4 regions of the Ancylobacter sp. TW_SC_1 genome follow, and region 1 is predicted to be linked to each of the others. Evidence: predicted binding sites of a transcription regulator. Region 1 holds the regulator's gene; each other region holds the start of a gene.
The links. Region 1 encodes PhoB, which activates phosphate uptake and scavenging genes when phosphate is short. Its sites were predicted from a motif close to TGTCATNNANCTGTCAT; they were not measured.
Positions count from the first base shown of each region.

Region 2: a site for PhoB is predicted at 1,850-1,866, ahead of phnC (phosphonate ABC transporter ATP-binding protein). Genes of this name have one in related genera too.
Region 3: a site for PhoB is predicted at 1,882-1,898, ahead of AC1PZ7_RS06020 (PhnD/SsuA/transferrin family substrate-binding protein). Genes of this name have one in related genera too.
Region 4: a site for PhoB is predicted at 3,718-3,734, ahead of AC1PZ7_RS11875 (esterase-like activity of phytase family protein). Genes of this name have one in related genera too.

Region 1 covers NZ_CM166365.1:435,348-440,593, forward strand. Annotated here, with positions in the region: gene AC1PZ7_RS01965 (LysR family transcriptional regulator) at 1-101, opposite strand, end outside; gene AC1PZ7_RS01970 (SDR family oxidoreductase) at 229-993, shown strand; gene AC1PZ7_RS01975 (bifunctional transcriptional activator/DNA repair enzyme AdaA) at 1,114-2,193, shown strand; gene phoB (phosphate regulon transcriptional regulator PhoB) at 2,247-2,948, opposite strand; gene phoU (phosphate signaling complex protein PhoU) at 2,986-3,699, opposite strand; gene pstB (phosphate ABC transporter ATP-binding protein PstB) at 3,725-4,546, opposite strand; gene pstA (phosphate ABC transporter permease PstA) at 4,555-5,246, opposite strand, start outside.
Region 2 covers NZ_CM166365.1:4,102,938-4,108,183, forward strand. Annotated here, with positions in the region: gene phnD (phosphonate ABC transporter substrate-binding protein) at 1-922, opposite strand, end outside; gene phnC (phosphonate ABC transporter ATP-binding protein) at 937-1,779, opposite strand; gene AC1PZ7_RS19395 (hypothetical protein) at 2,123-2,584, shown strand; gene AC1PZ7_RS19400 (electron transfer flavoprotein-ubiquinone oxidoreductase) at 2,615-4,291, opposite strand; gene AC1PZ7_RS19405 (uracil-DNA glycosylase) at 4,396-5,246, shown strand, end outside.
Region 3 covers NZ_CM166365.1:1,293,857-1,299,102, reverse strand. Annotated here, with positions in the region: gene phnF (phosphonate metabolism transcriptional regulator PhnF) at 1-680, opposite strand, end outside; gene AC1PZ7_RS06025 (alpha-D-ribose 1-methylphosphonate 5-triphosphate diphosphatase) at 685-1,824, opposite strand; gene AC1PZ7_RS06020 (PhnD/SsuA/transferrin family substrate-binding protein) at 1,959-2,816, shown strand; gene AC1PZ7_RS06015 (phosphonate ABC transporter ATP-binding protein) at 2,927-3,781, shown strand; gene phnE (phosphonate ABC transporter, permease protein PhnE) at 3,774-4,592, shown strand; gene AC1PZ7_RS06005 (TIGR02594 family protein) at 4,630-5,246, opposite strand, start outside.
Region 4 covers NZ_CM166365.1:2,569,026-2,574,271, forward strand. Annotated here, with positions in the region: gene AC1PZ7_RS11855 (ATP-binding protein) at 1-181, shown strand, start outside; gene AC1PZ7_RS11860 (TRAP transporter large permease) at 268-1,596, opposite strand; gene AC1PZ7_RS11865 (TRAP transporter small permease subunit) at 1,596-2,225, opposite strand; gene AC1PZ7_RS11870 (TRAP transporter substrate-binding protein) at 2,391-3,530, opposite strand; gene AC1PZ7_RS11875 (esterase-like activity of phytase family protein) at 3,796-5,246, shown strand, end outside.

The sequences.
Region 1 (5,246 bases):
TCGCTCACCACGGATTTCGACACGCGCAGCCGGCGGGCGGCCTCGCTGATCGAGCCGGCTCCCGCGATGGCGACGAAAACCGCGATGCCGTCGAGTTTCATCGTTCGGATTTTCCGGACACGAAGTTCACCATCGGCATACTAATCCGAACGGGAGACACGGGCCATACTCTGTGACGAAAACGGGCCGGCGCGGATCGGCCGGCGACATCGATCACGGGGAAATCTCATGCAACGTCTCAACGCGAAGGTGGCTATCGTCACAGGTGCCAGCTCCGGCATCGGTCGCGCAACGGCGCTTCTGTTCGCCGCCGAGGGCGCGAAGGTTGTGGTCGGAGCCCGCCGCAAGGATGAACTCGACACGCTGGTCGCCGAGATTGCTGCTGCCGGCGGCGAAGCGACGGCGCTGGCTGGCGACGTGCGCTCGCAGGACTATGCCAAGGCGCTGGTAGCGTTGGCGACCGAGCGCTACGGTCGGCTCGACATTGCGTTCAACAATGCCGGCACGCTCGGTGAAGGCGGCGACAGTGTCGATGTCTCGGCGGCCGGTTGGAACGATGCGCTGGCGATCAACCTGACCGGCGCCTTCTACGGCGCCCAGCAGCAGATCGCGCAGATGCTCAGGAATGGCGGTGGCTCGGTGATCTTCACCTCCACCTTCGTCGGCTACACCGTCGCCTTCCCCGGCACCGCCGCCTATGCCGCGTCGAAATCCGGCCTGATCGGCCTGACGCAGGCGCTCGCCGCCGAATACGGGCCGCAGGGCGTGCGGGTGAACGCGATCCTTCCGGGCGCGGTCGACACGCCGATGTTCCGCGAACGCAATCCCGACGCGGCCGGACAGGCCTTCCTCGTCGGACTGCACGCGCTGAAGCGTGTCAGCCAGCCCGAGGAGATCGCCCGCTCAGTGCTTTATCTCGCCTCGGACGATGCGTCCTTCGTGTCCGGCACGGCGCATCTGGTCGATGGCGGATTGTCGATCACCCGTACCTGAGCCGTGACGGACGGCGCCCGGGCGGTACGCTCTGCAGCCAGGTCGCGCGGCAATGCCGCGCGAGGAAATAACCGCCCGATTTGCGGCGGCACACCATCCGGGCGATGCTAGATTTTGCCCATGCTGTTCGATCTGCCCGATCACGAGACGCTCTACCGCGCCCTTCTCGACCGCGACGAAGGCTATGAGGGCCGCGCTTATGTCTGCGTCGCCTCCACCGGCATCTTCTGCCGGATGACCTGCCCCGCGCGCAAGCCGAGGCCGGAGAACTGCACCTTCGTCGCGACGGTCGGCGAGTGCATCGAGGCCGGCTTCCGCCCCTGCCGGCGCTGCCATCCGCTGCAGCCCGCGGCGAGCGCCGACCCGGCGATCGGGGCACTGCTCGCCGCGCTCGATGAGCATCCCGCGCGCCGCTGGAGCGAGGACCATGTCGCACGGATGGGGTTCGACCTGTCGACGGTGCGACGCAGCTTCAAGCGGCAATTCGGCATGACCTTCCTCGAAATGGCGCGGCACCGGCGGCTGAGAGAGGGCTTCGAGACGCTCTCGGACGGCGGCAAGGTCATCACCGCGCAGCACGACGCCGGCTTCCAGTCGGCGAGCGCCTTCCGCGCCGCCTTCGCCCGGCTCATGGGCTGCGCGCCGGGCGACATCGCCGGGCATGGCACGCTGCTGGCCGACTGGATCAGCACGCCGCTTGGCGACATGATCGCCATCTGCAGCGCCTCCCATCTGCACCTGCTGGAATTCATCGAGCGCAAGGGTTTGCCGGCCGAGATCGCGCGGCTGCGGAAGCGGGCGCGCGGCGATCTCGGAATCGGCGGTTACGCCCCCACCGAGCAGATCCGCGCCGAGCTCGCCGACTTCTTCGCCGGTACGTCGGCCGCCTTCCGGACGCCGCTGGCACTCGACGGCAGCGCGTTCACGCGCGCCGTCTGGTCCGAGCTGCGGCAGATTCCACCCGGCGCGACGGTGAGCTATTCGGAAATCGCCCGCCGGATGGGGCAGCCCTCGGCGATCCGCGCCGTCGCCCGGGCGAACGGCGCCAACCAGATCGCGCTGGTGATCCCCTGCCACCGCGTCATCGGCGCGGACGGCTCGCTGACCGGCTATGGCGGCGGGCTCTGGCGCAAGCAGCGGCTTCTGGAGATCGAGCAGCAGTACCGGCAGGGTCGCGACAGGGTCGCCGCGACGGGGTGATGCGACGCCACCCCCCCGCATCATCCCGGCCGATGCGCAGCTTGGACGGCCCGTCAGTGCGCCCGGGCGAACATCTCGTTGAACGAGTAGCCGGAGCCGCGCACGGTGCGGATCGGGTCCGGCTGACGCGCCCGGTTGAGTGCCTTGCGCAGGCGTCCGACATGCACGTCGACCGTCCGCTCGTCGATATAGACGTCCTGTCCCCACACGCCGTCGAGCAGCTGCTCGCGCGAATAGACCCGTCCCGGCGACTGCATGAGAAATTCCAGCAGGCGGAACTCGGTGGGGCCGAGATGCAGCTCGCGGCCGGCGCGGTGCACCCGCTTGGTCTCGCGGTCGAGCTCGATGTCGCCGGCGCGCAGCAGGGTCGAGATGTGCTCGGGCTTGGCCCGGCGCAGCAGCGCCCGCACCCGCGCCACCAGTTCGGGAACCGAGAAGGGCTTGACGACATAGTCATCCGCGCCGGTGGCGAGGCCGCGCACCCGCTCGGTCTCCTCACCGCGCGCGGTGAGCATGAGGATCGGCATGCGCTCCGTGTCGGGGCGCGCGCGCAGGCGCCGGCACAGCTCGATGCCGGAGAGCCCCGGCAGCATCCAGTCGAGGATCAGCAGATCCGGGACGCTTTCGCGCAGCCGGGTCTCGGCCTCGTCGCCGCGCCCGACGCTCTCGACCGCATATCCCTCGGATTCGAGATTGTAGCGCAGCAGGAGGGTGAGGGGCTCCTCATCCTCCACGATCAGAATATTGGTCGGCATGGTCTGGTTCCCGATCGTTCGTGGGGCACCGGGGGCCTCAGGCCGGGAACGCCACGCTGGTCAGGCTGCTGGTGTCCTGCTTCGGCCGTTCCTCCGTCAGGAGCTGACCGGTGACGAGATAGTGGATCGTCTCGGCAATGTTGGTGGCGTGGTCGCCGATGCGCTCGATGTTCTTGGCGCAGAACAGCAGGTGCGTGCACAGCGAGATGTTGCGCGGGTCCTCCATCATGTAGGTGAGGAGTTCGCGGAACAGCGAGGTGTAGAGCACGTCGACCTCGCCATCGCGCTGCCAGACTTCCAAGGCACGGGTCTCGTCGCGGCTCGCGTAGGAATCGAGCACCATCTTGAGCTGCTCGAGCACGATGGTCGACATGTGCTCCACGCCGCGCACCAGCTTCTGCGGATGGAACTCGCCGGTGAGGGCGAGGACGCGCTTGGCGGTGTTCTTGGCGAGGTCGCCGATGCGCTCCAGATCGTTGGCGATGCGCATGGCGGCGACGATCTCGCGCAGGTCGCCGGCCAGCGGCTGGCGGCGGGCGATGATGAGCACCGCCTTCTCCTCGATCTCCCGCTGCAACAGATCGACCGGACCGTCGAGCACGATCACCTTCTGGGCGAGCTCGCTGTCGCGCTTGACAAGCGCCTGCACGGAGTCGGCGACAAGGCGTTCGGACTGTCCGCCCATCTCGACCACGCGGCGGCCGAGTTCCTTCAGGTCGGTGTCGAACGACGAGACGATATGTTCGGTCATGGGTCAGGCCTCTCTCGTCGTGCGTTCAGCCGAAGCGGCCGGTGATGTAGTCGCGGGTGCGGGCTTCGCGCGGGTTGGTGAAGATCTCGTTCGACGCGGCGACCTCGATCAGTTCGCCGAGATAGAAGAACGAGGTGATGTCGGCACAGCGCGCCGCCTGCTGCATGTTGTGCGTGACGATGACGATGGTGAATTCCTGCTTCAGCTCGTCGATCAGATCCTCGATCTTCGAGGTCGAAATCGGATCGAGCGCCGAGGTCGGCTCGTCGAGCAGGATCACTTCCGGACGCACCGCGATGGTGCGGGCGATGCACAGGCGCTGCTGCTGGCCGCCGGACATGCCGAGCGCCGAGGTGTGGAGACGGTCCTTGGTCTCCTCCCAGATCGCCGCCTTGCGCAGGCACCATTCCACGCGCTCGTCCATCTGCGCCTTGTTGAGGCGCTCGTGCAGCTTCACGCCGAAGGCGATGTTGTCGTAGATCGACATCGGGAACGGCGTCGGCTTCTGGAACACCATGCCGATGCGCGAGCGCACCACGGTGGAATCCAGATCCTTGCTCAGCAGGTCGGCGCCGTCGAACAGGATCTTCCCTTCCGCGCGCTGGCCCGGATAGAGCTGGTACATGCGGTTGAAGATGCGCAGCAGCGTGGACTTGCCGCAGCCCGACGGCCCGATCATCGCGGTGACGCGCTTCTCGGGAATGTCGAAGTTGATGTTCTTCAGCGCATGGTTGTCGCCGTAATAGAAGTTGAGCTTCTCGACCTTGAGCTTGGACTCGGCCGACGGCGCGGTGGCGCGATTGACGGCGGAGGCGATGTCGATCGACGTTTCGGGTGCGAAGTTCATGGTCCGTCTCACTTCATCTTCGCCAGGACGAGGCGGGAAAGGATGTTCAGGGTCAGAACCCCGACGGTGATGATGAGGGCGCCCGCCCAGGCCAGAGCCACCCAGTCGTCGAAGGGGCTGGCGGCGTACTGGTAGATGGCGATCGGCAGGCTGGCCATGGGGCTGTTCATGTCGAGCGACCAACTATTGTTGCCGAGCGAGGTGAACAGCAGCGGCGCCGTCTCGCCGGCGGCGCGGGCGACCGCCAGCAGGATGCCAGTGACGATGCCCGCGCGTGCCGCTCTCCAGGTCACGAAGGTGACGACCTTCCACTGCGGCGCGCCGAGCGCGAACGCCGCCTCGCGCAGGCCGATCGGCACGAGGTTGAGCATGTCCTCGGTGGTGCGCACGACGACCGGGATGATGATGATGGCGAGCGCCACCGCGCCGGCCCAGCCGGAGAACCCGCCAAAGGGCATGACGAGGATCTGGTAGACAAACAGGCCGATGAGGATCGACGGCGCGGAGAGCAGCACGTCGTTGACGAAGCGAACCGCGTTGCCGACCTGCGTGCCGCGGCCGTTCTCGGCGAGGAAGGTGCCGCACATCAGGCCGATGGGCGTGCCGACCACGAGAGCGATGCCGATCTGGATCAGCGAGCCGACGATCGCGTTGAGAAGACCGCCCTCCTGCCCGGGCGGAAGGGTGATGCGGGTGAACA
Region 2 (5,246 bases), 1.2 Mb from region 1:
CGGCCGAGAGCTTGTCGTTGTTCTCGGTCTTGATGCGGTTCTTGAACAGCTCGAGCTGGCGGATCGGCAGAAGCTGGGCGTCGGAGGAGGCGAGGAACGGACCCCAGCCATCCGAGGTCTTCGCCAGCACTTCACGCGCATGGGCAACCTCTTCCGGGGTGCCGAGGCGGCCATAGGTCATGAAGAAGGTGTAGATCTTGGCCTTCAGGTCGGCCGGCAGATCCTTGCGCCACACAATCGGGTCGCCGGGGATCAGCGGCGAGCGCCACACTTCCTTGATCTTGGCGGCCTCTTCCGGACGGGTCTGCTGCAGGCGCGACACGTTCTCGGTGTTGTTGGTGGCGAAGTCGATCTGCTTGTTGGCGACCGCGAGCAGGTTGCCCTCGTGGTTGCCGGTCACGACGCGCTTGTAGCACTTGTTCGGGTCGACATTGTTCAGCGCGAACACGTAGTAGCTCGGAACCAGGAAGCCCGAGGTCGAGTTCGGGTCGCCATTGCCGAAATTATAGCCCTTCGAGCAGTCGAGGACGTTCTTGAGATCGTTGATGTCGCTGCGGTCGGCCCGGGTGACGATCAGCGAGTAGTAGCCCGAGGAGCCGTCCGGCTTGGCGGTCTTGACGAAGACTTCGCCATTGGAGCGATCGACGGCTTCCATGGCCGACTTGTTGCCGAACCACGCAACATCGACCTTCTTGAAGCGCATGCCCTCGATGACGCCGGCATAGTCGCCGACGAAGAAGGGCTTCACCGGCATGCCGATGGCCTTCTCCATGTCCTTGAGCAGGGGCTCGAAGCTCTTGGCGAGGTTGGCCGAGGATTCGGTGGAGATGAAGCCGAAGTTCAGCTCCTTGATTTCGTCGGCGCGCGCCGGGGCGCTCGCGAGGGCGGCCAGCGCGAGGCCGGCGGCGAGGAGGCGTTTCATGGTGGTAGCTCCTGTCAGGAAACGGGCTGGGTGGTGGCGACGGCATCGGCCGGGGCCGCTACCGCGAACTGGCTCGGCAGGATCAGCTCCTCGGCGCTCGCGCCGTAGAGCTCGGTGAGGAAGCCTGCATTGATCTTGGAAGCGGGGCCGTCGAACACGACGCGCCCGCCATTCATCGCGATGACGCGGTCGAAATAGGCGGTGGCGTAATCCACCTGATGCAGCGAGACGACCAGCGCGATGCCGTGGTCGCGGCTCATCGTCACCAGCGTGTCCATCACGCGCTTCGCCGATTTGGGATCCAGCGAGGCGATCGGCTCGTCGGCGAGCACGAGGCGGGCGCCTTGCACCAGTGCGCGGGCGATGGCGACGCGCTGCTGCTGGCCGCCGGAGAGCTCGCGGGCGCGCTTGGCGGCATGCTGGGCAATACCGACCTCGGCGAGCGCGGCATAGCCGGTGCGCCGCTCGTCGGCATTGAACAGGCCGAGCGTGCCGCGCAGCGCATTCATCCGCCCGAGCGCGCCGACCAGCACATTGGCCATGACCGAGAGACGCCCGGACAGGGCGAACTGCTGGAAGACGAGGCCGATATTGCGGCGCGCGGAGCGCACCTCGGAGGCGAGCCTTCCGGCCTCCTGCACCTTGACGCCAAAGGCGTGGACGGCGCCGGTGCCGCGGCCCTGCGCGTCGGCCAGGATCAGCCCGGACGCCAGGCGGATCAGCGTCGACTTGCCCGAACCCGAGGCGCCGATCAGCGCCACGCGTTCGCCTTCCCGGATCGTCAGCGAGACGTTGTCCACGGCACGCATCGCGCCATAGGTCTTGGTGACGCGGTCGAGTTGAAGCGCTGCCGCCATCGGATCTCCGCCGGCCTGTTGAAGACCGGCTTGGGGTAGCCCCCCGCAATGACGGGTGGATGAAGCTGGGATTACAGTTTCATGACGGCCCACCGCCCATGCGCCGGCGCCGTTTCGCCCGCCCGCCGCCGAGTCTCGCCGCGGAGTCACACCGCCGCCGGCGCGTCCGGCTTTTCCCGAAGGTTTCCAATTCGCAGCGCGTGTGACGCCGCGCCCCTCGCGGCGCCGGTGCGGGCGTGGCCCGGCGAAAAGTCCGGCGGGGACGGCCTCCCGCCTTGATTGACTTTGCCTCCCCCGTCGCCACACTCGCGGCGGGAACAGGATGATCGGGGCGAGGGGTTCGATGTATTACGCGGTCGTAGTGCTGACCATGGTCGTGGCGCCGCTCATCAGCATCGGCGCCGAGATGGCCACCACCACGGGCATTGTCGGCTTCCTCGCCGTTGCCACCAAATGGTTCGTCTTCTGGGCGGTCGGCGTGCGGCTGCTGATCGCCGGCATCTCGCAGATCGTCCGCCCCGGCTACACCGCCAAGACGATCCTGGGCATCGACGATCCGCGCGTCCATGTGCTGGCGCAGGAACTCGGCTTCGCCAATGTCTCGACCGGCCTTGCCGGCGTGCTGTCGATCGTCTTCTCGATCTGGGCGCTGCCGGTGGCCTTCATCGGCGGGCTGTTCCTGGGCCTCGCCGGCATCAACCACCTCAACCGCCAGAACCGCAGCATGCGCGAGAATGTGGCGATGATCACCGACTTCTGGGGCGCCATCGTCCTGCTGGCCGCCTTCGTGTTCAGCCTGTTCTAGAGACGACGGCGGCCGGAAAGCCGCCGTTCCTTACATGTTCGGGTAGTTCGGCCCGCCGCCGCCTTCCGGCGCGACCCAGTTGATGTTCTGGTTCGGATCCTTGATATCGCAGGTCTTGCAGTGGACGCAGTTCTGCGCGTTGATCACGTAGCGCGCGCCGTCGCTCCCGCCATCCCCCTCGATCCACTCATAGACGCCGGCCGGGCAATAGCGCGCCGAGGGCCCGCCATAGACATCGTGTTCCGACGTCTTCTGCAGCACGGGATCGGCTACCTTGAGGTGGATCGGCTGGTCTTCCTCGTGATTGGTGTTCGACAGGAACACCGAGGACAGCCGGTCGAAGGAGACGATGCCGTCCGGCTTGGGATAGTCGATCCGCTTCGCCTGCGCGGCGGGCTTCAGCGTCGCATAGTCCGGCTTGCCGTGCCGGAGCGTGCCGAAGGGCGAAAAGCCGAACAGCGTGTTCGCCCACATGTCGAGCCCGCCCAGCGCGATGCCGGCATAGGTGCCGAGCTTCGACCAGAGCGGCTTGGCGTTGCGCACCTTCCACAGGTCGCGCCCGATGTCGGAGCCGCGCCAGCCGGCCTCATAGCCCTCCAGCACATCGTGCTGGCGCCCCTCGCCCAGCGCCTTCGCCACTTCCTCGGCGGCGAGCATGCCCGACAGCACCGCGTTGTGGCTGCCCTTGATGCGCGGCACGTTGACGAAGCCGGCCGCGCAGCCGATGAGCGCGCCGCCGGGGAATACCAGCTTCGGCACCGACTGGAAGCCGCCCTCGGTGATGGCGCGCGCGCCGTAGGAGACGCGCTTGCCGCCCGCCAGCGTGGAACGCACCAGCGGATGGGTCTTGAACCGCTGGAACTCCTCGAACGGCGAAATCCATGGGTTGGCGTAGTTGAGATGGAGCACGAAGCCCACCATCACCTGCCGGTCCTCCATGTGGTAGAGGAAGGAGCCGCCGCCGGTGGCGCCGTCGAGCGGCCAGCCGAAGGAATGCTGCACCAGCCCCGGGCGGTGCTGCTCGGCCGGCACGGTCCACAGTTCCTTCAGCCCGATGCCGAATTTCTGCGGTTCGCGCCCGGCGTCCAGCGCGTAGCGGGCGATGAGCTGCTTGCTGAGCTGGCCGCGCGCGCCTTCCGCGAACAAAGTGTATTTCGCGCGCAGCTCCATGCCGCGGGTGAAGCGGTCGGTCATCTCGCCGTCGCGACCGATTCCCATGTCGCCGGTGGCGATGCCGACGACCCTGGTCGGGTCCGCCGCGTCATGGAGCAGCTCGGCGGCGGCAAAGCCGGGATAGATCTCCACGCCGAGTGCCTCGGCCCTGGCGGCAAGCCAGCGGCAGACCGTGCCGAGCGAGCCGATATAGGCGCCGTGATTGTTCATCAGCGGCGGCATCAGCATGTTGGGCAGCCGCAGCGCGCCGGCCGGGCCGAGCAGATAGAAGCGGTCGTCCGTCACCGGCGTCTTCAGCGGCGCGTCGGGCGCGTCGCGCCAGTCGGGGAACAGCCGGTCGAGGCCGACCGGGTCGATCACCGCGCCGGAGAGAATGTGCGCGCCGACCTCCGAGCCCTTCTCCACCACCACGACGGAGAGATCCTCGTTGAGCTGCTTCAGCCGAATCGCCGCCGCAAGGCCCGCCGGGCCCGCGCCGACGACCACGACATCGAACTCCATGGCCTCGCGTTCCGGCAGTTCCGCCGCGTTCATCTCTTCCCTCCGCCGCCGCAACGTGCTGATTGGACTTCTTCCACGCTTGCCCCGGCCTGACAACCATCCCTCCGACGGATAGGATCGGGGAACCGACGGGAAGAATGCTCCTTATGAGTTGGACACTTAGCGACCAAGACGCAATCGCCGACATCCTCGCCTTCCATGTCGAGGCGGGGGTCGATGTCGCGCTGGGCGAGGCGCCGGTCGACCGTTTCGCGGAAAGCGAGGCGGAGCGCGGCGCGGCGCTCGCGCGTGCGGCGCGGGCACCCGCACGGCCGGCCGAGGAGCCCGCCGCTGCGCGCTCCACGCCTTCGGCACCGGCCGCTCCTCGCCCGCCGGCGACGGCGCCCTCGCCCGAAGGGGGCCCGCCCCCGCCCGATCTCGCCGCCATCGAGGCCCGCGAGGCCGCCGCCGGCGCGCCGAGCCTCGATGCGCTGCGCGACCTGCTCGAACGTTTCGACGGCTGCCCGCTCAAGCACACCGCGACACGCCTCGTCTTCGCCGACGGCAATCCCGCCGCCCGGCTTATGCTGGTGGGCGAGGCGCCGGGACGCGAGGAGGACATCGAGGGCAAGCCCTTCGTCGGGCGCTCCGGCAAGCTGCTCGACCGCATGCTCGCCGCCATCGGCATCGACCGCACGAGCGCCTACATCGCCAATGTCGTGCCCTGGCGTCCGCCGGGAAACCGCACGCCGACGCCGCAGGAAACCGCCATCTGCCTGCCCTTCATCCGCCGGCAGATCGAGCTCGCCGATCCGGACGTCCTCGTCTGCCTCGGCGGCCCCTCGGCGCAGACCCTGCTCGGCATACGCGACGGCATCACCAAGGCGCGCGGACGGTGGATGGATTACGACACCGGCAGCCGGGTCATCCCGGCGCTGGCGACCTTCCATCCGGCCTATCTGCTGCGTTCACCGCTCGGCAAGCGCATGGCGTGGCGGGATCTGCTCGC
Region 3 (5,246 bases), 860 kb from region 1:
ACCGGCGTACCCGGCGTGAGTTCCAGCAGGGTCGCCTCGTCGAGCGTGGCGAAGCCACCGCTGATGCGCGTCTCGACGCGCCGGTAGCGCTGGATCCCATGCGCGACGAAGACGTCCGTGACCGACTGCCGCCGCGCATAGACCACGGCGAAGTCCGGCAGCAGGGCGGCGGGGAAGACCTTGGTACTGATGTAGATCGGCTGTCCGTCGGCGCTCCGCACCCGGCGCAGCCGGATCACCGGCGCGCCCAGGGGCAGGCGGAGGTGCTCGGCATCGGCCGCGTCGGCGAACTCCTCCTCGAGGATCAGACTGCGGGTGGTGACCGTCTTGCCGTCCGCCCGCAGGCTCTCGGAAAAGCGGCTGCCGTCGCGCACCACCAGCGCCGAAGGCAGGCTGCGCACGAAGACGCCGACCCCCTTGCGTGAGGTGAGATGGCCTTCCTGCTGCAGTTGCTGCAGCGCCCGGCGCAGGGTGACACGGGTGACGCCGAGCTTCTCCGCCAGATGCACCTCGCCCGGCAACTGACTGCCGGGCAGAAGGCAGCCGCTGTCGATCAGCGAAAGCACATAATCATAGATCTGCTGCCAGATCGGGCTGTCGCTGCGCGGGCGGAAGACCAGCCCGTCGAAGCCGGAGACGCCGCCCTGCTGGTGGGGTTGAGACCGGATGCTCCTGTTCACGCGCTCACTCCGCCGCGCTCGCCAGTGCCGGCGCCGGAGAGGTTCCGATCGCCCGGCGGGCATGGACGATGCGCCCCGCAACCATGGTCGCGACGACCTGCGGATGCGCCATGTCCGACGCATCGACAAGGATGAGGTCGGCGCGATTGCCGGCGCGCAGGCTGCCCCTGTCGGCGAGCCGGGCGACACGGGCGGGATTGTGCGAGACGAGCGGCCAGTAGCGCGCCAGTGCCGCCAGATCGCCCGCCGCCAGCGTGAACGCGGCATAGAGCGGGGACGGGTAGTGATAGTCGCTCGTCAGCACCGTGCAGCGTCCCTCGCGGATCGCCTGGGTGGCGTCGAGCGCGCCGTTATGGCTGCCGCCGCGCACCACGTTGGGCGCGCCGAGAATGACGTCCTCGCCGGCGGCGCGGGCGGCCTGCGCGGTTTCCTGGGTGAGCGGGAACTCCGAGGAGACGGCGCCGAGCGCGCGGAAGCGAACGCGCTCCTCGGGCGAGGCCTCGTCATGGGCGAGCAGCACATTGCCGCTGGCGCGCGCCGCCGCCGCGAGCGCGGCAATGGCGGCCGGCACGTCCTCGCGCCGCGCCCAGACGCGGTCGAGCAGCGCCATGTAGTCCTCGCGGCCGAGGCCCGAGCGCTCCGCCATCTGGCCGATCTTGCGGGCGATGGTGCCCTTCAGCACCGAGCCGGTGGTGTGGTCGTTGAAGGCGAGGACCGGCGGCGGCGAGAGGGCGAGCCATTGCGCCACCTCCGCCATGGCGTCGAGCGCGAAGGTCTCCCAGCGCAGATGCAGGCGGGTGTCGCAGCTCAGCTCGTCGCGCAGATCGAGGAAGCTCCGCACGAAGGCGCGCGCCGCCTCCACCGAGCGCAGGCCCGGCTCCCAGGAGATGGTGACGCCGTGAAAGGCGGTGGTGATGCCGTTGGCGACGAGCTGCCGATCGGTGTCGCGCAGCGCCAGCTTCATGTCGAAGCGCACGCCCGGGCGCGGCATGATCTGCCGCTCGAAAGCATCGCCGTGGATATCGACGATGCCCGGCAGCACCAGCAGGCCGCCGGCGTCGAGGCGCGGCGCATTGCCGGTCTCCGGCGCCAGCATCGCGCCGTTCACCCCGAGGGGACGCTCGCTCCATTCGCCGTCAACCAACGCCAGTCCATTTTCTATTAGCCAACTCATAATCCGCCTCGGCACCTGTTACGCGGCTGTCACGTACGCGTCATACGCTGTCTATACAGATAACCCCGCAACGCAGTTCCTGTCTATACAGCAAGGGCCACAAAATGTTTCGCAGCCTCGTTTCCGCCCTCGCCATCACCCTGGCGACGGCCTTCGCGGCCACGGCCGAGCCGGTGCGCTTCGCCGTGACCGACATTGAGGGCCTGGAGGCCCTGCAGCAGGAGTTCGGCGGCTTCCAGAAGGAGCTGGAGAAGGTGACCGGCCTCGACATCGAGCTCATCCCGGTCAGCTCCCGCACCGCCGCCGTCGAGGCGATGAATTCCGGCCATGTCGAGCTGGTGCTCACCGGCCCGGCCGAATATGTCGTGATGAAGGAGCTGAGCCAGCCGCGCATCGTCGTGGCCTGGCAGCGCCCCGACTATTTCGCGCAGATCGCGGTGCTGGCCAACGGACCGATCCGCTCCATCGACGATCTCAAGGGCAAGAAGGTGTCGTTCGGCTCGGTCGGCTCGACCTCGCAGCATCTCGGGCCGGCCCAGGTGCTCGCCGATTTCGGCATCATGTACGGCAAGGATTATGAGGGCGTGATCATCTCCCGCAATGTGGCGGCGGAAGCCCTCATCCGCGGCGACATCGCCGCCATCGGCCTGAATTACGGCCACCTCAACTCGATCCGCAAGGCGTTCCCCAACGCCGCCTTCGCCGTCGTCGCCCGTGGCCGCGACCTGCCCAACGACATCCTCGTCGCCCGCAAGGACATTCCCGAGGAGATCTTCGTGAAGGTGCGCGACGCCTTCCTCAAGCACGGCAACGAGCTGATGGGCGCGGTGCTGCAGGGCGACGACAACCAGAAGTTCAAGGGCGGCATCTTCATCACCGACGTGAAGGACAGCGACTACGACTATGTCCGCTCGATGTACCGCACCATCGGCATCGAGAGCTTCACCTCCTTCGTCGAGTGATCGCTTCCCAAGGCGCCGGACCGGTCCACGGACCGGTCCGGCGTTTCGGCTTTTTGCACGACCGCGATTAGGCGGCTCGACGACAATTTTCCCGACCGATGGAGGCCGCCATGGAGCACGTTCCCGTGCAGACGCTCGCCGGGCCAGGCCCTGCCAGCGCCGGCCCCGACAGTCCGCAGATCGGCCCGCTGGTGAGAGCGCCGACGCCGGCGCCCACCCCGCTGATCATCCGCACGCGCGGCCTCGCCAAGACCTATCCGAACGGACAGGCGGTGTTCGCCGGCGTCGAGCTCGACATTCGCGCCGACCAGCGCGTCGCGCTGATCGGTTCCAACGGCGCCGGCAAGTCGACGCTGCTCAAATGCCTCATCGGCCTTCTGCCCTCGAGCGGCGGCGAGATCACCACGCTGGGCGAGCGCTTCATGGCGGCGCCCACCACCGCGCAGCTGACGCGCCTGCGCCGACAGATCGGCTTCGTGTTCCAGAATCACGGGCTGGTTGGGCGTCAGTCGGTGCTCACCAACGTCATCCAGGGCAAGCTCGGCCTGAAGGGCAGCTGGCGCGCCTGGCACCATGCCCTCGCCCGCCGCGAATGGCGCGAGGAGGCGATGCAGGCGCTCGCCGAGGTGCGTCTTGCCGACCGGGCGAGCGCCCGCGCCGACCAGCTCTCCGGCGGCCAGGCCCAGCGCGTCGCCATCGCCCGCGCGCTGATCCGCCGGCCCAAGCTCCTCATCGCCGACGAGCCGGCCGCGAGCCTCGATCCGGCGGTCGGGCGCGACATCATGCGCATCTTCTCCGAGCTCGCCGGCGAGCACGGCATCACCCTCGTCTACACCACCCACGACATGCAGCACGCGCTCGACTATTCCGACCGCATCGTCGCCCTGAAGGACGGCAAGGTGCATTTCGACCGGCCCACCGCGCGGGTCTCCCGGCGCGACATGGATGGCGTGTTTCATGGCTAGCACCACCGCGCGCACCACCGCGCCCGCGCTTCCCCCGTCGCGGCTCCCGTCGATCTCGCCGCTGTCCTTCACCATGCTCGTCGTGGTCGGCGCGCTGTTCCTCGTCTCGATGGGCCAGGTCGCGCCCTCGCCGGAAAAGCTCGCAGCCGGCCTGCCGCGCATGGCCGAGCTGGTGGGGCGCATGCTGCCGCCCAACACCGATCCCGGCTTTCTCCAGCGCATGGGCTGGCGCATCCTGGAGACGCTGCAGATCGCGCTGGTCGGCACGGTATTCGGCGTCGTCTTCAGCCTGCCGATGGGCTGGCTGGCGGCGCGCGGCATCTCCCCGCTCGGCGCGCTGCGCCATTTTCCGCGCGCGCTGGTCTCGCTGTTCCGCACCGTGCCCGATCTCGTCTGGGCGCTGCTCTTCGTCTCCACCCTCGGTCTCGGCGCCGTCGCCGGCACCATGACCATCGTCGTCGACACGATCGGCTTCTGCGGCCGCTTCTTCGCCGAGGCGATGGAGGAGGCCGACAAGAAGCCGCAGGAGGCGCTGCACGCCATCGGCGCCAACCGGGTCACGGTGCTGTGCGGCGCCATCCTGCCCGACGTCATGCCGACGCTGATCAACTCCTCGCTCTTCGCGCTGGAAAAGGCGGTGCGCTCCTCCGTCGTGCTCGGCCTCGTCGGCGCCGGCGGCATCGGTCAGGAGCTGAAGGTGGCGTTCGACCTGTTCCAGTACCGCAACGCCTCCGCCATCATCCTCGCCATCTTCATCATCGTGCTGGCGATGGAATTCATGACCGACCGGCTGCGCGCCAGGTTCCAGTGAACGGCCGCCGGTGCGCGCCGTTCGTCGGCGCCCGGGCCTAGCCTGCGACGGACCGGAGAACCTTGATGAAGTCGGTTGCGGAAGCGAGCGATTTGTTGAGGCCGTCGCCGGCATAGTAGCTCTGCCCCTTGCGGACGAGACGCGTTCCGCGATTCACGTCCTTCGGCACGGGGAGAGATGCCCACTCCTTGGCGAGACCGACCCCGAAATCCTCGACGGACAGCAATCCGGCGAGGAACCTGCCGAGTCCCTGGCCCTTCATCAGGGCAATGGCGAGACCGTCCTGAACCTGCTCGTCCAGCAGCGTGCCGTTCGAGACGACCCCGGCGTCGCGCAGGCCGCCCAGTGTCTTGCGCAGAAACTGGTACTTGCCGACGGCCGACGATTTCGCCCCCCGGCGGATGACGAAGTCCCGCTGCCAGTCCAGCACCTCGCGCACGGTCATGGCGGTGAAGGCGGGGGCGTTCATATTGGCCGGCCGGCCGAAATGGGCATTGTAGTTGCCGTTGCTCTCCAGCTTTCCGATAAAGTCGAGCAGCCCGGCGAGCCGGCCCCCGGCCATTTCGCCAAGAGCGACGTCGGCCCGGTCGGCATGTTCCCGCTCGCCGGGGCTGAACCAGCGCAGGGCGACGATCTTCGAGCGGGCGAATTTGC
Region 4 (5,246 bases), 2.1 Mb from region 1:
CGAGGCGCTGGCGCGCGCCTATGGCAGCCGCTCGCCCTCGCGCGGGCGCTGGCTGCTGACCTATATGGAGGAGCGCGGCCATCTCGTCTGCGAAGCCGATTTCCGGGGACGGCGCGTCGTGCGCTTCCCCGCGCTCGGCTGGAAGACGGCGCCGGGCGATCCCAAGGCGCTCACCGTTTAGGACAGTCCATCGCCTAGCATGCCCCATCGCCGGACATGAAAACGGGCCCGTCGCCGGGCCCGTTTCCTTTTTTCTGTCAGCTGCGATCAGCCCCCGTAGAGGTAGTTCGGCAGCCAGAGCGCGAAGCCCGGGAAGGTGTAGAGCAGGATCATCGCGAAGACGACGATGAAGATGAAGGGCATCACGCCGGAGAAGATCTCGTCGATCGAGACATGCTTCGGCGCCACGCCTTTTAGGTAGAATGGTGCCATTGCCACGGGTGGAGACAGGAACGAGGTCTGCAGGTTCAGCGCCACCAGTACCCCGAAGAAGATCGGGTCGACGCCGAAATGGTCGAGCAGGGGCAGGAAGATGGGCAGGAAGATCACGATGATCTCCGTCCATTCCAGCGGCCAGCCCAGCACGAAGATGATCACCTGGGTGAGGATCAGGAAGCCGACGGGCCCCAGATTCAGCCCCATGATGAACTCTTCCACCACCCGCTGGCCGCCGAGCAGGGCGAAGACGGCGGAGAACACCGCCGAGCCCACGAACAGCCAGCAGACCATCGCCGAGGCACGGGCCGTCAGGAATACCGAGTCCTTCAGCTTCTCGATGCTGAAGGTGCGGTAGGCGAGGGCGAGAAGGATGGCCCCGAGTGCGCCGACCGCCGCCGCCTCCGAAGGCGTGGCAAGGCCGAAGATGATGCAGCCCAGCACCGTGACGATCAACGCCACCAGAGGAAGGAACGATGTCAGCAGGGCGATGACGATGGTCATCGTCGGAACGTTGCGTTCCGACTCCGGCAGCTTCGGCGCCAGTGACGGGTTGAGCATCGCCCGGATGACGACATAGGCGATGTACATGCCCGCAAGCGTGATGCCGGGGATGAAGGCGGCAGCATAGAGCTTCACCACCGAGACGCCGGCGGTGGCGCCATAGAGGATGAGCATGACGCTCGGCGGGATCAAGATGCCGAGACAGCCGCCCGCGCAGACGACGCCGGACGCGATCTTGGTGTCGTAGCCGGCACGCAGCATCGCGGGGAAGGCGAGCAGCCCCATCAGCGTGACGACGGCACCGACGATGCCGGTCGCGGTGGCGAACAGCGCGCAGGTGATGAGCGTGGCCACGGCGAGCGAGCCGGGAATCCAGCCGGCGGCGAGCTGGATGGCGCGGAACAGCCGATCGAGGATGTTGGCGCGCTCGATCACGTAGCCCATGAACAGGAACAGCGGGATCGAGATCAGCACGTCGTTCGCCATCACCGAATAGGTGCGCTGGACGAAGAGCTGGAAGATGCCGTCGCCGATCGAGAGGTAGCCGAAGGCCACGCCGAGCGCCATCAGGGTGAAGGCGATCGGGAAGCCGAGCATCAGCAGGATCAGGAACAGCACCAGCATCAGGATGCCGAGCGCGGGATCGGAGAGAAACATCACAGGGACCCCCGGGTGGTGGACTCACGCTCGGCGGCGTTGGCGGCGGCTTCTTCCAGCGCGGCCTTGGCGGCCGCTTCGTCGAGGATGACCTTCTCCAGTTCCTCCACATCGTGCAGGCGCTGCGGCCAGTCGCCGTCGCGGATGCAGATCCAGCAGCGCACGACCTCCACCATGCCCTGAAGCAGCATCATCACGCCGACGAAGGGAATGATGGCCTTGAACGGCCAGATGACCGGGCCTTCCGGACTGAAGGAGGAATGCTCGTTCAGCAAATAGGAGAGGTAGAAATAGCCCCAGCCGGAATAGATCAGCGCCAGGATGCCCGGGAAGTAGAACAGGAAGTACAGGACGAGGTCGCTCTTGGCCTGCGTCGTCGGGTGCCATTTCCGATAAATGAAGTCGCCCCGCACATGGCCGTTGCGCGACAGGGTATAGGCACCCGCCATCATGAAGAGGGCGCCATAGAGCATCAGGCTGACGTCATAGGCCCAGGTGGTGGGGTCGCGCAGAACATAGCGGCGGAACACCTCATAGCAGATGGCCGCCATGAGGATGACGATGCACCAGGCGAAAAGCTTGCCGATGAAGGCGTTCAGCCGGTCGACGCCGAGAAGGATGGATTGCATGGGGAGTGGCCTTTTGTGGCATGGCCTCTTGGCGCGGTTGCATAGCTGTGACTCATCGCCGAAACCGTGCCCCGAGGCAGGTTCCGCGATGCACTGTCATCCATGATGCGACCGAAACAAGAGCCCCCCTCCGTTGCCGGAGAGGGGCGCGCTAAGACAGCGGGATCAGGCCGTCTTGAAGAAGTGGTCGTAAGCGAACTTGGAATCCGGCTCGTATTCCAGACGGAAGCCGACGATGCGCTTGGCCCATTCCTTCTGGCTGTCGACCACCTTCTTGAAGACGGGGTCGGCCGAAAGGTTGGCGATCACGACGTCCCAGGCATTGAGCTGAGCCTCGAGCACCGCCTTCGGCGTCGGCAGCACCTTCACGCCACGCGCCTTGATCGCCGCAAGGTCCTTGGAGTAGCGGTCCTGCGCCTTCCACATCATGGTGGAGGAGGTGGCGTCGGACGCGCCCTTCAGGATCTCCTGTACATCCTTGGGCAGGCTGTCGAACTTGGTCTTGTTGAACAGGATCTCGAAGCACTCGAGCGCCTGATGGTAGCTGCCGAGCATGTAGACCTTGGCCACATCAGGGAAGCCGAGAATGAGGTCGGAGGACGGGTTGTTGAACTCGGCGCCGTCGAGCAGGCCGCGGTCGATCGCCGGCACGATTTCGCCGCCCGGCACGATGGTCACCGCCGCGCCGAACTCCTTGAAGAGGTCCGCGCCGAGGCCGACGGTGCGGTACTTCATGCCCTTCATGTCGTCGGCGCTGGTGATTTCCTTCTTGAACCAGCCGAGCGGCTGGCTGGGCATCGGCCCGGTCAGCATGCCGACGACGTTCAGCTTCAGCGTGTTCTGCACCAGGTCGTCATAGAGCTCCTGGCCGCCGCCGTAGCGTACCCAGCCGAGCAGTTCGTCCGCGTCCCAGCCGAAGGCCGGGGCCGTGCCGAACAGCGAGAACGCCTTGCTCTTGCCGTACCAGTAGGCGGCGACGCCGTGGCCGCCATCGAGGATGCCGGAAGACACCGCGTCGAGCATCTGGAAGGCGGGGACGACCGAGCCGGCCGGCAGGATCTCCAGCTCCACGCGCCCGCCGGTCATGGCGTTGACGCGCTTCACATAGTCGCCGGCGAACTCGTGGAAGATGTCCTTGTTCGGCCAGGTCGACTGGAATTTGAGCTTGATGGGCGCCTGGGCATGGACGGCCGGGGCGGCGATGACCGTCGCGCCGGCAGCGGCGGCGGCAGTTGCGATGAAGCGACGACGATTGGTGCGGACGTCGTGACGCGAGTCCACACTCTTCCCTGACGTATCGGTCATGGGCGGTTCCTCCTATGGCGTTTCCTACGCGGGTTATCCCGCCGGGCGGCGATCAAGCGCCTTGTCCCGTTGGTTCAAGAGACGATGCCGAAAGGGTAAGTGCAAGCCAAAACTCGCGCCATAATCATAAATTCCATTCGACCTAAGTCGAACTCGGCAGGCGTTTCGGCATGCTTGACGGCGAAATCGTCATCGCGCTGTCACGGGCCGGGAATTGAACGGCGTCAGGCGGGCGTTCGTCCGCATTCTGACGGGGATCAATTCCATGCGCTCGATTCTTCTCGCCGGCGTGTCGGCGGCAGTACTCGGCCTTGCCGCATTCGCGGCGCCGGCTCAGGCAGCCGATGCCGCGTTCAATCGCATCGCCACCTTCAACGTGGTCGAAAACCTGCCGGCGGGCGCCGATCCGGCCAAGTCGACGGCCGCCGAGATCATCACCTTCACCGAGGACGGCAAGACGCTGATCTACAGCGACAGTCCCGGCCAGCGCATCGGCTTCATCGACATCACCGACCCGGCTGCGCCGAAGCCGGCGGGCATTGTCGCGCTCGACGGCGAGCCGACCACCAGCGTCGTCATCGGCGGCAAGGTCTATGTCGGCGTCAACACGTCGGAATCCAAGGCCAATCCGTCTGGCCACCTTGCCGTCGTCGACATCGCCAGCCGCAAGGTCGAGGAGAAGGTCGATCTCGGCGGGCAGCCCGACTCGATCACCAAGAGCCCGGATGGCGGCTATCTCGCCATCGCGATCGAGAATGAGCGCGACGAGGACGTCAATGACGGCGCCATTCCCCAGTCGCCGCCCGGCAACCTCACCTATTTCCGCATCAAGGACGGCGTGGTCGATCCGGCCAGCAAGACGGTGGTGAGCCTCACCGGCCTCGCAACCGTCGCGCCGGAGGATCCCGAGCCGGAATATGTCGATATCAACTCCCGCAATGAGGTCGTCGTCACCCTGCAGGAGAACAACCATATCGTCGTCGTCGACCTGCCGACCGGCAAGATCGTCTCGCATTTCCCGGCGGGCACCGTCGATCTCGACCATATCGACACCAAGAAGGATGGCGTCATCGACCTGTCCGGCACGCTCAAGGCCGTGGCGCGCGAGCCCGACACCGTGCAGTGGATCGACGACGACCGCTTCGTCATCGCCAATGAGGGCGACTGGAAGGGCGGAACGCGCGGCTTCTCTATCTTCGACAAGACCGGCAAGCTGCTGTTCGAGAGTGGCGCGGCGCCCGAGCACATGGCAGTGCGGCTCGGTCACTATCCCGACAAGCGCAACAAGAAGGGCATCGAGATGGAGGGCGCGGAAGTCGCGACCTTCGGCGACGAGCGCCTGATCTTCGTCGCTTCCGAGCGTGGCTCGCTGGTCTTCGTCTACCGCGACAAGGGTGGCGCCGAAGCGCCGGAATTCCTGCAGGTGCTGCCGGGCGGCGTCGGGCCGGAAGGGCTGATCGCCATTCCCAGCCGCGAGCTGTTCGTCACCGCCGCCGAGACCGACCGGCGCGAGGATGGCGGCATCGGCTCGGTCGTGACCGTCTATCAGCGCCAGCCGGGCGCCAAGCCGTCCTATCCGACGATTCTCTCGGCCGACGGCCCGGACGGGCTGCCGATCTGGTGGTCGGCCCTTTCGGGCTTCGCCGCCGACGCCAAGCAGCCGGGCAAGCTCTACGCAGTGTCCGACAGCGCCTACGCGCAGGCGCGCATCCTCAC